DNA from 2 places in the Neobacillus canaveralius genome. Region 2 is predicted to be linked to the other one. Evidence: riboswitches for the same ligand, from Rfam matches in the RefSeq annotation. Region 2 holds a riboswitch; the other holds the start of a gene.
What was found. A riboswitch is a leader RNA that binds a small molecule or an ion and turns the genes downstream of it on or off. The one in region 2 is predicted to bind glycine.
Positions count from the first base shown of each region.

Region 1: another riboswitch for glycine. It lies ahead of ABC255_RS24450 (amino acid permease); the one in region 2 lies ahead of gcvT (glycine cleavage system aminomethyltransferase GcvT).

Region 1 covers NZ_JBDFLL010000001.1:4,994,947-5,001,791, reverse strand. Annotated here, with positions in the region: tRNA gene ABC255_RS24545 (tRNA-Asn) at 17-91, shown strand; tRNA gene ABC255_RS24540 (tRNA-Ser) at 101-192, shown strand; tRNA gene ABC255_RS24535 (tRNA-Glu) at 213-287, shown strand; tRNA gene ABC255_RS24530 (tRNA-Val) at 321-396, shown strand; tRNA gene ABC255_RS24525 (tRNA-Met) at 423-496, shown strand; tRNA gene ABC255_RS24520 (tRNA-Asp) at 499-575, shown strand; tRNA gene ABC255_RS24515 (tRNA-Phe) at 602-677, shown strand; tRNA gene ABC255_RS24510 (tRNA-Thr) at 703-778, shown strand; tRNA gene ABC255_RS24505 (tRNA-Tyr) at 803-887, shown strand; tRNA gene ABC255_RS24500 (tRNA-Trp) at 924-997, shown strand; tRNA gene ABC255_RS24495 (tRNA-His) at 1,013-1,088, shown strand; tRNA gene ABC255_RS24490 (tRNA-Gln) at 1,119-1,193, shown strand; tRNA gene ABC255_RS24485 (tRNA-Gly) at 1,198-1,272, shown strand; tRNA gene ABC255_RS24480 (tRNA-Cys) at 1,279-1,349, shown strand; tRNA gene ABC255_RS24475 (tRNA-Leu) at 1,387-1,472, shown strand; tRNA gene ABC255_RS24470 (tRNA-Leu) at 1,495-1,575, shown strand; gene ABC255_RS24465 (MFS transporter) at 1,890-3,224, opposite strand; gene ABC255_RS24460 (mannonate dehydratase) at 3,289-4,299, opposite strand; gene ABC255_RS24455 (LysR family transcriptional regulator) at 4,493-5,356, shown strand; glycine riboswitch at 5,599-5,679, shown strand; gene ABC255_RS24450 (amino acid permease) at 5,829-6,845, shown strand, end outside.
Region 2 covers NZ_JBDFLL010000001.1:1,676,984-1,683,828, forward strand. Annotated here, with positions in the region: gene ABC255_RS08300 (DEAD/DEAH box helicase) at 1-1,596, opposite strand, end outside; glycine riboswitch at 1,749-1,837, shown strand; gene gcvT (glycine cleavage system aminomethyltransferase GcvT) at 2,028-3,131, shown strand; gene gcvPA (aminomethyl-transferring glycine dehydrogenase subunit GcvPA) at 3,153-4,499, shown strand; gene gcvPB (aminomethyl-transferring glycine dehydrogenase subunit GcvPB) at 4,492-5,952, shown strand; gene ABC255_RS08320 (hypothetical protein) at 5,994-6,158, shown strand; gene ABC255_RS08325 (rhodanese-like domain-containing protein) at 6,316-6,699, opposite strand.

The DNA.
Region 1 (6,845 bases), 3.3 Mb from region 2:
GCAATTCTATTGTTATTCCGCAGTAGCTCAGTGGTAGAGCTATCGGCTGTTAACCGATCGGTCGTAGGTTCGAGTCCTACCTGCGGAGCCATTCTTTTATGGAGAGCTGTCCGAGTGGCCGAAGGAGCACGATTGGAAATCGTGTAGGCGGGTAACCCTGTCTCAAGGGTTCAAATCCCTTGCTCTCCGCCATAAAACATTAACTTTTTATTGGCCCCTTGGTCAAGTGGTTAAGACACCTCCCTTTCACGGAGGTAACACGGGTTCGAATCCCGTAGGGGTCACCATTACAAGGTTAACACAGTTTAGTTTTAAAATATGGAGGATTAGCTCAGCTGGGAGAGCATCTGCCTTACAAGCAGAGGGTCGGCGGTTCGATCCCGTCATCCTCCACCATGATTATTTCATTGAATTTTTATTGTCGCGGGGTGGAGCAGTCCGGTAGCTCGTCGGGCTCATAACCCGAAGGTCGCAGGTTCAAATCCTGTCCCCGCAATTGGTCTGGTAGTTCAGTTGGTTAGAATGCCTGCCTGTCACGCAGGAGGTCGCGGGTTCGAGTCCCGTCCAGACCGCCATTTTTATTAAAAAGGCGTAATATTGTGGCTCAGTAGCTCAGTCGGTAGAGCAAAGGACTGAAAATCCTTGTGTCGGCGGTTCGATTCCGTCCTGAGCCACCATTTTTATTCTATTGATTATTTGCTTGCCGGTTTAGCTCAATTGGTAGAGCAACTGACTTGTAATCAGTAGGTTGGGGGTTCAAGTCCTCTAGCCGGCACCATTAGGTTGAAACTTCATATTATGTGGAGGGGTAGCGAAGTGGCTAAACGCGGCGGACTGTAAATCCGCTCCCTCCGGGTTCGGCGGTTCGAATCCGTCCCCCTCCACCAATTTTACTTACAATAGTAAAAATAAATTTCCATTATAGGGGTATAGTTTAAAGGTAGAACGAAGGTCTCCAAAACCTTTGGTGTGGGTTCAATTCCTACTACCCCTGCCAATTAATTTTATTATGGCGATTGTGGCGAAGTGGTTAACGCACCTGATTGTGGTTCAGGCATTCGTGGGTTCGATTCCCATCAGTCGCCCCATATAACCATCATTAAAGAAAAATTTATCATTGGGCTATAGCCAAGCGGTAAGGCATCGCACTTTGACTGCGACATGCGTTGGTTCAAATCCAGCTAGCCCAGCCAATTCGCGGAAGTAGTTCAGTGGTAGAACACCACCTTGCCAAGGTGGGGGTCGCGGGTTCGAATCCCGTCTTCCGCTCCATCATATGGCGGCATAGCCAAGTGGTAAGGCAGAGGTCTGCAAAACCTTTACCACCGGTTCGAATCCGGTTGCCGCCTTCATTCTTTCTTAAGATTTAATAGCGCATATTATTGCGCCGGGGTGGCGGAACTGGCAGACGCACAGGACTTAAAATCCTGCGGTAGGTGACTACCGTACCGGTTCGATTCCGGTCCTCGGCATTATCTTTACAAATTTTATTTTGCCGGTGTGGCGGAATTGGCAGACGCGCACGACTCAAAATCGTGTTCCTCTGGAGTGTCGGTTCGACCCCGACCACCGGTATCTAAAAACACCCACAAATGTTGTTAAATCAGCATTTGTGGGTGTTTTTTTCTTCAGTAAAATAGTCATCTGGTTCCCTTTGAACCCGAAGAAACATGCAAGAGGGATCAGAAGTCCATCTGGTCTTAGGTAATTGAAATCGACCATTGAATGTTTAGCTGATATGTGTGGACGAAAACAAAAAAAAGTATGTCTTTCTGTGAATTGTTTTGGCTATTTAACAATCTCACAAGAAGAACATACTTTTTCATTTTTATTAAACTCTTTTTACTTATCGCAGAGTGATTTCATTTTTCTTTTGCTCTCCCGTTTTCCTAAACTGCCTGTTTTGTATTGGGCAGGCTTTCTTCGGGAAGTTCAATTCTCCTAGGTTTATTAACGATAAAGATATAGGATAGAGCTCCGACAAGAAGGATACTCGCCACAAAAACTAAAGCACCACTAAAGGACTGCGTCTTGCTTAAGATAATTCCAATGACAATAGGTGTAACAATTCCTGCTATATTTCCAATTGTATTAAATATTCCACCTGTTACTCCTAAAAGCTCTTTAGGTGCCATGTCTCCAACAAGAGTCCAAGTAAGTCCAGCTAGTCCTTTTGCGAAGAACGCAACTGACATTATAACAATAATTGCTACCGTAGACTGTGTATAGTTTGCTAACACAATGGTGCTTGAAAGAAGGAATCCTGTAATAATCGGAGTTTTACGAGCTACTGCTAAGGATTTTCCTTTTTTCAATAATGTGTCAGAAACGAAGCCGCCAATAATCCCTCCAACAAACGCAGCTAAAAATGGAATCGATGCGATAAAACCAACCTTAATTATAGACAAGCCTTTTTCTTGAACCAGATAGGTCGGGAACCAGGTTAGGAAAAACCAAACAATGGTATTTAATGCGTATTGTCCAATGTAAATTCCAATCATTTGTCTGTTTGTTAGTAATAATCGGATATGCGCCCATTTTACTTTTGTCTTCTTTTCTCCAGCATCTGCGAAGCCGCCGCCATCTTTAATATAGTTGATTTCTTGCTGGTTAACGCGTGGATGGTCGGATGGGTCACGGACTAGCTTAAACCAGAAGAAAGACAAAATCATTCCAATTCCACCGGCAAAATAGAAAATATAATTCCAGCCCATTTTCTGCAAAAGCCATGCTAATACTGGTGTAAAAAGAGCTAACCCGAAATATTGTGCTGAGTTATAAATCGCTACTGCTCTGCCTCGTTCATGCTGAGGGAACCACATCGTTGTCATTCTGCTATTTGCAGGAAACGAAGGTGCTTCCGCAATTCCGACGATAAATCTTAAGAGGAATAAGGTAAGAAAACTGCCGACAAATCCTTGAAAAAAGGTGAATAAAGACCAAACAAATAGACCAATACCATATACTTTACGTGCTCCAAACCGATCAAGCAGCCAGCCGCCTGGTATTTGAAAAAACGTATAGGCCCAGTTAAATGCAGAAAAGGCAAGACCTAGTTTTACAGCATCTAAATAGAGATCCTCTTTCATAATCGGTGCAGCAACACTTAAAGCCGAACGGTCAATATAATTAATGACTGTTGTAACAAATAATATGGCAAGAATTAAATAACGTGCATTACTTTTTCCCGCATAGGAATTGGTTGATTTTGCATTTCCACTCATTTATTGTTCCTCCTCTTATTGTTAAATAGATTATCAGAACCTCTTTGGATTTTTATGACTCCAATTAACCTTTGAATTCTACTAATGCAGCGAGGAGAGCTTTTATATATCCGATTGAATACACATAGCCAATATTGTTATAGTTCCATTGAATACAAGTGTTGGGCCAACTTGGGTTGTGTTCAATTTGAACCCCTTCAAGGATTGGAACATGGTCCGGATTCAAGCAGCCGTTATAGCCGACTTTATCTAGTTCAAGTAAAACCTTAAACATGTTCATATCACCGTCATCTAGAAGTGCTTCCTCAAAAGCCTTTGTGGTTGGCAGGCTTCCTCTGACATTACGGAAATGAACGAGAAAAATCTTATCTTTTCTGCCATAGTTGTTAATTTCATTTAATACAAGGGAACTTCCGCCTTCCTCTGCTCTTGTTCCAACACAGTAAATATAGCCGACATTCTTGCTTGGGAATGCATCTATGAGACGGTGATAGCCTAGACCTCCAAATAGAGTCTCAGGATGCGGTGCATCTGAAGGATGCATTCCTAGTAGTACATTACAGTCTTCAGCGACTGGAACCATTTCTGTATAAGCATCACAGAAACGCTGCCACACATGTTCATATTCCTCTACCGTCGGATGAGTAAAGGTTTCCTTTGTAAACCCTAGACTTTCTCCCCGAGCAATCATTCCACCTCTCTGAAAGGAACGGTATTTAGTTGTTAAATGCGGGAATACATCTCCTTCAAATCTTTGTCTAACAAGTGGCACTCTGGCTTCACCAAAAACTTTTATCGCATTTATTGAGTTTTCTAGTTCTTTCTCACTGCCGGGTTCATTATTCATAAATTTCATAGTCATATCAGGCAAAGTTACACGATTGATATCCATTCCATAAGAACGAATTCTTCTTCTTAACTTCAACAATTGGTCTAAATCGGGATAGCCTTGTTCTTTTACACCAGCAAAAGCAGAACCTTTTCCAAAGTCGATGCAGTCTACACCTAACTGACTTAATTGCCGTAAATCTCCATCTGTTAAATCTGTTGTATACGATGTGATTGATATTTTCATCACGGTTACATCATCCCTTCTATATGGAACTATTAAATGGTCAAAATATAGACACTAAAAAATATCTTTTAACTTCATAAAAAACCGGTTCGTTATAGTAAGATTGTAGTATGAATTCGGTTTCAACGAAAATACTCGTTTTTTATAGCAAAAGCATAAGGAATTTTATAGCAAAAAAGGGAGGGTGCTGTAAATGGACTTTCGAGATTTGGCAATTCTACAAGTTATCTATGAAGAAAAGAACATAAAAAAGGCAGCAGACCGATTGTTTATTTCGCAGCCTGCAATTACGTATCGGATTCATCAATTGGAAAAGGAACTTAATATAGACCTGCTTATAAGGGGGAATAAAGGAGTTCAATTCACTTTGCAGGGGGAATTTCTGGTTGAAAGTTCAAAAAATCTATTACATCAAAGAGACAATCTTATCGAACAGGTACAAAATATGGGGAACGAAGTCCAAGGTACGTTGCGACTTGGTGCTGCCAATAATTTTGCTATCTACATGCTGCCTCCTATTCTAGCTAGCTTTACTAAAGCATTTCCTAAGGTGAAAATTCAACTTAAAACTGGTTTAGGAAGAGAGATTATGAAGCTATTAGAGGATGGAGAAATTCATATTGGAATTGAAAGTGCAGGACATAAATGGGGAGAGCAAAAAGTGCTAATCGATCGAAATACTATTTGTTTGATTTCCAAAAATAAAATCTCCATGGAAGACCTTCCAAATCAAAACCTTATTTATATCGCTACTCCTGCTATTAAGAGGGTGTTTACTAGCTGGTGGCAAAAAAACTTCGCAACTGATCCATTGATTACAATGGAAACTGATTATGTAGAAACCTGTAAAAAGATGGTTATAAACGGTTTAGGGGTTGCCTTTGTTCCTTCTTTTTGTCTTGAGCCAAGTGACTCATTACATATAATTGATTTAGAGACAGTTGAAAATGAAGAATTTGTCCTTGAAAGTTGGATGAATTATCGAGAATCAACAAAGGATTTATCAGTGGTTAGAGAATTTATTAATTTCATAACAACTACTTCAGTTTATTCTTAGGTTTCAAACGTTTCTTACATATGGTAAGAGGCGTTTTGCTTTTTGAGATGTGTTTAATTATATTTTTCTAGATACCTTTAAAGAGGTCCATTGAGTGGCAAATATGAAATAAAAGAATGTAATATGGTTTTGTTGTTGACAAATTATTTAACTACTATTAAAATAATAAAATATTGAAAATATTATTTCAGTAAAAAATTTAATAATTAGCAGCTATGAATGCTATGGATCAAACTATAGCAGGAGCAGCTTCTGGAGAGACCGCAGTAATACCGCGGCGCCGAAGGGTTCACAATCTCAGGCAAAAGGACAGAAGAGTACTGAATATTTATTTGTCGTGCAGATAATCTTTAGCATGACAACTATTATTTGTTATTCTTAGACCTAAGAGATTGGAGAACTTCCAATCTCTTTTTTTATTGGGATAATTTATTGATCATCGTTTCACATTATTTTTAAGGAGGAAACAGGTATGGCACAGCAAGAATTAAAGAGGGATTTAAAAAATCGGCATGTTCAATTAATTGCAATTGGCGGTACTATTGGTACTGGATTATTCTTAGGTTCAGGTAAAGCAATTCAACTGGCAGGACCATCCATCATCCTTGCTTATTTAATCGTGGGTATTGCCGTCTTTTTTGTTATGAGGGCGCTGGGAGAACTTCTGCTGTCTAAAGCGGGTTATCAATCTTTTACAGACATTGCGGAAGATTATCTTGGACCTCGGGCAGCGTTTGTAACTGGCTGGACGTATTGGTTTTGTTGGATTATGGTTGCTATGGCTGATGTTATTGCAGTTGGAGTCTATGTACAGTATTGGTTTGATATTCCACAATGGGTACCTGCTATCATCAGTTTAATCATCTTATTAGGACTCAATCTATTAACGGTAAAGCTTTTTGGAGAATTGGAGTTTTGGTTTGCTTTAATAAAAGTAATTACGATTGTCGTATTAATTGGCATTGGGGTTATTTTGCTAGTCATGGGATTCAAGACCGATGCAGGAACGGTATCAGTGCAAAATCTTTGGGAACATGGTGGCCTGTTTCCAAACGGAATTTCAGGTTTCTTGCTTTCATTCCAAATGGTCGTGTTTGCATATGTCGGTGTTGAATTAGTGGGTGTATCCGCAGCGGAAACCTCAAATCCAGAAAAAAACATCCCATCAGCTATTAATAAAATTCCTGCAAGAATTCTTTTTTTCTACGTTGGTGCATTGATTATCCTATTATGTGTGAATCCATGGACAGAGCTAAATGCAGCGGAAAGTCCGTTTGTTAAAACGTTTAGTTTAGTCGGAATTCCAATAGCCGCAGGAATTATTAATTTTGTCGTATTAACTTCAGCCGCTTCTGCTTGTAACAGCGGTTTGTTTTCAACAAGCCGGATTCTTTTCAATTTAAGCAAAAATGATCAGGCGCCATCCAATTTTGCAAAACTGAATAAAAATTATGTACCAAGCAACGCATTATTGACATCCACGCTTGTG
Region 2 (6,845 bases):
TTCTCCTTCAGAACAGGATTGTCCAAAAATATCAATTAGATGATCTTCAATACTGCCAAAGTCTAACTTCGTTAAAATATCGTCCAAATCACCTATAACTTTTTCAAATAGTTCAATTTTTTCATATAGTAGCTTTAATATATGTTCCTCCACTGTGTTCTGGATTGCAAAATTATAGATCATAACGTCCTTTTCCTGCCCAAGACGATGGATCCTTCCGATTCTTTGCTCCAGTCTCATAGGATTCCACGGTAAATCGAAATTAATAATATGATTACAGAATTGAAGGTTAATTCCTTCACCACCCGCTTCAGTCGCGATGAGTACCTGTGCATGCTTCTGAAAGAGTTCGCGCATCCAGTCTTTTTTACCTCTTTTAAAGCCTCCGCGGAACGGAACTGATGATATCCCGTTTTGTTTTAAATACCATTGCAGGTACATTTGGGTTGCTCTGTATTCAGTAAAAATAATTACCTTATCATCTATCTTTTGAATCAATTCTAAAGCCTTTTCCGCTTTAGAGTTGCTTGAAACTGCTTCCACTTTTGAAATTAAATGTTGAATCTGGTCTTCAAATTCCTTGGTAGGGTTTTCTTTTTTCTGGAGCATGTTTTTAAGCGTATAAAAAACTGCTTCTCTACTGCTGCAGGCTTCTCTCTGTAGAGTCATCACCGAGAATGCGCTTGTTTGGACCCAATCGCCTTCGCTCTTTAAATCAGTGATAGCTTTGTACAATTCTTTTTCCTGAGGTGTAAATTCAATCGGTATAGTTTCAACATGTCTTTTGGTCCATTCAATACCTGTATCGGCACGCCGGTTACGAATCATTACCTTATTAACCAGCTCTTTTAAATGCTCATTATCATTTAATGAGCGTGCATCCCGTTTGTATTTATCAAAGAATGCTGTTTCACTGCCTAAATGCCCTGGTTTTAATAGGGATACGAGGTTAAAAATTTCCCCAATCCGATTTTGAATGGGGGTAGCAGTGAGAAGCAGACAAAACTTCTTCTTCAGATTTTGAACAAACTCATAGTTTTTTGTCTTGTTGTTCTTAAGTTTGTGAGCCTCATCAATAATAATTAAATCGTAGTCCTGCTTATAGATAATATCACGGTGTGGATCCCGTTTTGCCGTATCAATAGACGATACAACGACATCGCATTGTTCCCAAACATAGCTTTTCTTTTGAGAAACCGCAGGGATAAAAAACTTACTATTCAATTCATAAGCCCATTGGGTTACTAATGAAGCTGGAACAAGGATGAGAACTTTTTTTACGAGCCCGCGAATCATGTATTCTTTTAAAATAAGACCAGCTTCTATCGTTTTTCCAAGCCCAACTTCATCGGCGAGAATGGCCTTTCCATTCATATTCTCTATTACTTGTTTTGCCGTTTCGAGCTGGTGTGGAAGCGGGGTCAGATTAGGCAAATGATTGGGTGCTTGTAAGCCTTCAAATTCAGGAATAATCAGGTGTTTTTCAACGCCAACTGCCAGTTTGAAAAGGTCCCAATTTCCCCATGGTCCATCGTTCTCAATTCTATGTAAAAATTCATCCTGCCAGGAGGAATCAAATTGTATTTCAACACTCATGTTTTCAGCTCCTTATGCACAAAAATTTATTGCTCACCTTATGCTTTAATGGTAGGATGGTGATAGGTTTGAATGTTTTAACTATTGCAATAAAATAATTTTTTTAGATGTATATTTTAGTATGACCCTAATGTGAAAATATTATAATGCGGATGATGACAAGGGGAGAGACTACAAATGTAGCGCCGAAGGAGCAAGCACAATGTGTGAATCTCTCAGGCAAAAGAACTCTTGTTTGACGCAACTCTGGAGAGCGCTGACTATTAGGGCAGCCACCAAAGGGGAAAGCCGAGCTTAGGTAAACTTTCAGGTGCAAGGACAGAGACCTTCTTTTTGTTAAAGGGAGGTCTCTGTCCTTTTTTGTTTTTTTTGCGCTGGATTTATGGAACAACAAATGAAAAACATCTTTAGTTGTTGAAGGGGGATTAACGATGACTCAATTAAAACGGACACCGCTATTTGAAGTGTATAAGGAATATGGTGGCAAAACGATTGATTTTGGAGGCTGGGAGCTGCCTGTTCAATTCTCAAGTATCAAGGAAGAACATGAGGCAGTGCGTACAAAAGCTGGTTTATTTGATGTTTCTCATATGGGGGAAGTAATCGTCACCGGACCGGACAGCTTGTCCTACTTGCAGAAAATGTTAACTAACGACATCTCAAAAATTAATAATGGCGGAGCACAATATAATGCAATGTGCTATGAAAATGGTGGCACTGTTGATGATCTGCTTGTTTATAAACTAAAAGACAATCATTATTTACTAGTTGTTAATGCTTCAAATATCGATAAGGACTATAAATGGCTTGAGGACCATTTAGAGGGAGATGTTTCGATCGATAATCTATCTGAAAAAATGGCTCAATTGGCGCTGCAAGGACCGCTTGCTGAAAAAGTACTTCAAAAGCTCGCAGGTGATACTGATCTCGGTACTATTGGATTCTTTAAGTTCCAACAGGAAGTAACCATTAATGGGAAAAATGCATTGGTCTCACGAACTGGCTATACAGGTGAGGATGGCTTTGAAATATATTGCGATGCGTCAGACGCGGTTGAACTTTGGAAGGCGATTTTATCTGCTGGGAAAGAGGAAGGAGTTGTTCCTTGTGGTTTAGGTGCCAGGGATACTCTCAGATTTGAAGCAACTCTTGCTCTTTATGGTCAAGAATTGTCTCCTGAAATCACTCCGCTGGAAGCAGGTATCGGCTTTGCAGTTAAGTTAAATAAAGAAGCAGATTTTATCGGTAAAGAAGTACTTAAACAGCAAAGGGAACAGGGTGCAGCAAGAAAATTAGTTGGAATTGAAATGATTGACCGTGGAATACCGCGTCATGGCTACCCTGTCTATAAAGGTGAGGAACTGATTGGTGAAGTGACAACTGGAACGCAATCACCATCTTTGAAAAAGAATATTGGACTTGTGCTAATTAAAAACGAATACGCAGGTCTTGAATCAGAAATTGAGGTTGAAATTCGCGGAAAACGCTTGAAGGCGAAAGTAGTCCCAACACCTTTTTATAAACGAGAAAAGTAAACACGAGGGGAGATTAGGTTTATGAAACATCGATATTTACCTATGACTGAAGCAGATAAAAAGGAAATGCTCGAAACTATTGGCGTTAACTCCGTCGATGAATTATTCAGCGATATACCAGAAAAGGTTAGATTTAAAGGTGAATACAACATCAAAGCTGCAAAATCTGAGACTTCATTGATGAAAGAACTATTCCATATGGCTTCTCGTAATGCAGATTTAAAAACAAATGTATCCTTTCTGGGTGCAGGAGTTTATGACCACTATATGCCTGTAATTGTTGACCATGTTATTTCTCGCTCTGAATTTTATACAGCCTATACACCATATCAACCTGAAATTTCTCAAGGTGAGCTCCAAGCCATTTTTGAGTTCCAGACGATGATCTGTGAGTTAACTGGTATGGATGTAGCAAACTCCTCCATGTATGATGGCGGAACCGCATTGGCAGAAGCAGCGATGTTGAGCGCAGGTCATACAAAACGCAAAAAGATTATTGTTTCTGGTGCTGTTCATCCTGAGTCAAGAGAAGTCCTCAAAACGTATGCAAAAGGTCAGTATCTTGAAGTGATTGAAGTACCAGTTAACGATGGGATTACAGATATTGAAGCATTAAAAGGATTGGCAAATGAAGAAATTGCCGCAGTTATCGTGCAATACCCAAATTTCTTCGGAAGAATTGAACCATTAAAAGAACTAGAAGAAATTGTCCATGCAAATAAGTCGTTATTTGTTGTTTCAAGCAATCCTCTTTCACTTGGAGTATTAACACCACCTGGGAAGTTTGGTGCAGATATTGTCATTGGTGACGCGCAGCCGTTTGGAATTCCGACTGCGTTTGGCGGACCGCACTGCGGTTATTTTGCGGTAACTACTAAGCTAATGAGAAAGGTACCAGGACGTCTAGTTGGCCAGACCACTGACGACCAGGGCAGACGTGGATTTGTATTAACACTTCAAGCTCGTGAACAGCATATCCGCCGTGATAAAGCGACATCAAATATTTGTTCAAACCAAGCGTTAAATGCATTGGCTGCGTCTGTAGCTATGACAGCCCTCGGTAAAAAAGGCGTACGTGAAATGGCAGCGGCAAACTTACAGAAGGCACACTACGCAAGAAATGCTTTTAAAGAAGCAGGCGTTGAAGTTGTTTACGAAGGACACTCCTTCAATGAATTTGTTGTTAAATTAAACAAACCAGTAAAAGAAGTTAATCAAGCCTTGTTACAAAAAGGAATCATTGGTGGTTACGATTTAGGGCGTGACTATCCAGAACTTGCTAACCATATGCTGATTGCTGTAACAGAGCAAAGATCGAAGGAAGAAATCGATACTCTTGTGAAAGAAGTGGGGGATTTGCATGCATAACCAAGATCAGGCACTCATTTTTGAATCTAGTACACCAGGAAGAATTGGATACAGCCTCCCTGAAATGGATGTTCCTGAATTAGACCTTAGCAGCCTTCTTCCTGAAGGATATCTACGCAGCGAGGAGCCAGAGCTTCCTGAGGTTTCAGAGCTTGATATTATGCGTCATTACACTGCGCTATCTAGGAGAAACCATGGGGTGGATTCAGGTTTCTACCCGTTAGGTTCATGTACAATGAAATACAATCCAAAAATCAATGAAAATGTGGCCCGTTTTAACGGATTTGCTCATGTTCATCCACTTCAGGATGAAAGCTCTGTACAAGGTGCACTAGAACTTTTGTATGATTTGCAGGAGCATTTGATTGAGATTACAGGTATGGATGAAGTAACATTACAGCCAGCTGCTGGTGCTCATGGGGAATGGACGGGGTTAATGATGATCCGTGCTTACCATGAAGCAAACGGAGATTTGAAGCGTACAAAGGTTATCGTTCCGGATTCTGCACATGGAACAAACCCTGCTTCTGCAACGGTTGCAGGACTAGAAACCATCACTGTAATATCAAATGAGAATGGCCTTGTTGACCTTGAAGATTTAAGAAGAGTAGTTGGGGAAGATACAGCGGCATTAATGTTAACCAACCCAAATACCCTTGGACTTTTTGAGGAAAATATTATAGAAATGGCTGAAATTGTTCATGCTGCCGGCGGTAAGCTTTATTACGATGGTGCAAACTTAAATGCGGTACTATCAAAAGCTAGACCGGGGGATATGGGATTTGATGTGGTTCACTTAAACCTTCATAAAACCTTTACGGGTCCACATGGCGGAGGAGGGCCGGGTTCAGGTCCAGTTGGTGTAAAAGCAGACCTTATTCCGTTTTTACCAAAGCCTGTGATTACAAAACGCGGTGAAGAGTTTGTATTTGATTATGACCGTCCGCAATCAATCGGGCGCGTGAAACCTTACTATGGTAATTTTGGTATCAATGTTCGTGCATATACTTACATTCGTTCTATGGGACCAGATGGCTTAAAAGCGGTAACAGAATATGCTGTGTTAAATGCAAATTATATGATGAGAAGACTTGCTGAGTATTATGATCTTCCATTTGATAAGCATTGCAAACATGAATTTGTTTTAAGTGGAAGAAGACAGAAAAAATTAGGTGTTCGTACTTTAGATATAGCAAAACGCCTGCTTGATTTTGGCTATCATCCGCCAACCATCTACTTCCCATTAAATGTAGAAGAATGTATTATGATTGAGCCAACTGAAACAGAGTCTAAAGAAACGCTAGATTCATTCGTTGACATTATGATTCAAATTGCCAAAGAGGCAGAGGAAAATCCAGAAATCGTTCAAGAAGCGCCACATACCACTGTAGTAGGCCGTATGGACGAAGCAACAGCAGCTCGTAAACCAATCTTAAAATATCAAAAGGCATAAGTAAGAAAAAGGGTCAGATTCAGGTTGCTGAATCTGACCTTTTGGTTTTTGGGGAGGGGAATTGTGCCGGTAAATCACGTGGTACGGAATTAGGGGAACAATCAAGGGGTTATTGTGCCGGTAAATCACGTGGTACGGAATTAGGGGAACAATCAAGTGGTTATTGTGCCCGTAAATCTCGTGGTACGGAATTAGGGGAACAATAAAGGAGTTATTGTGCCCGCAAATCACGTGGTACGGAATTAGGGGAACAATATAGGAGTTATTGTGCCTGTAAATCACGCGGTATGGAATTAGGGGAACAATCCGATAATGTGATTTGGTAATAAAAAAGACTTCCGTATATTGGAAGTCCTCATTGCGTTATTTTTTTGTTTTTACTTTACCAGACCATTTTTTGAACCCGCCTTGAAGCTGTGTAAGATCTTTGTATCCTTTACGGTGTAAAAATTGTGCGGCACGGGCGCTGCGCAATCCGTTTTGGTCATATAAATAAACAGGTAAATCTGGACGAAGCTCCTTCATTCGCATTCTCATTTGTGACACTGGAATATTTCGGGCGCCTAAAATATGACCTGCTTCGAATTCGTTCGGTTCACGAACATCGATTAATTGTGCCTTACGATAACCGGCACGAAACTCCTCTTCCGTTACCGTTTTAACAATCCTTTTTTGATAAAAATAGGTAAAAACGGAGTAAGCTGCAACTGCCACGATGATGATAAGTAGGACATAAAGTGAATTCAATTTCTATTGCTCCTTTCAAGCATGGTACACTATGTTTTATTATATAAGTCAATCACGGAAAGATAAAGAATAAACGACAAAAAACTTCAAATTCATTAAACCTCAAACATCTGGTTTTGAATTCATATCAGATTTTGGTAGACTAA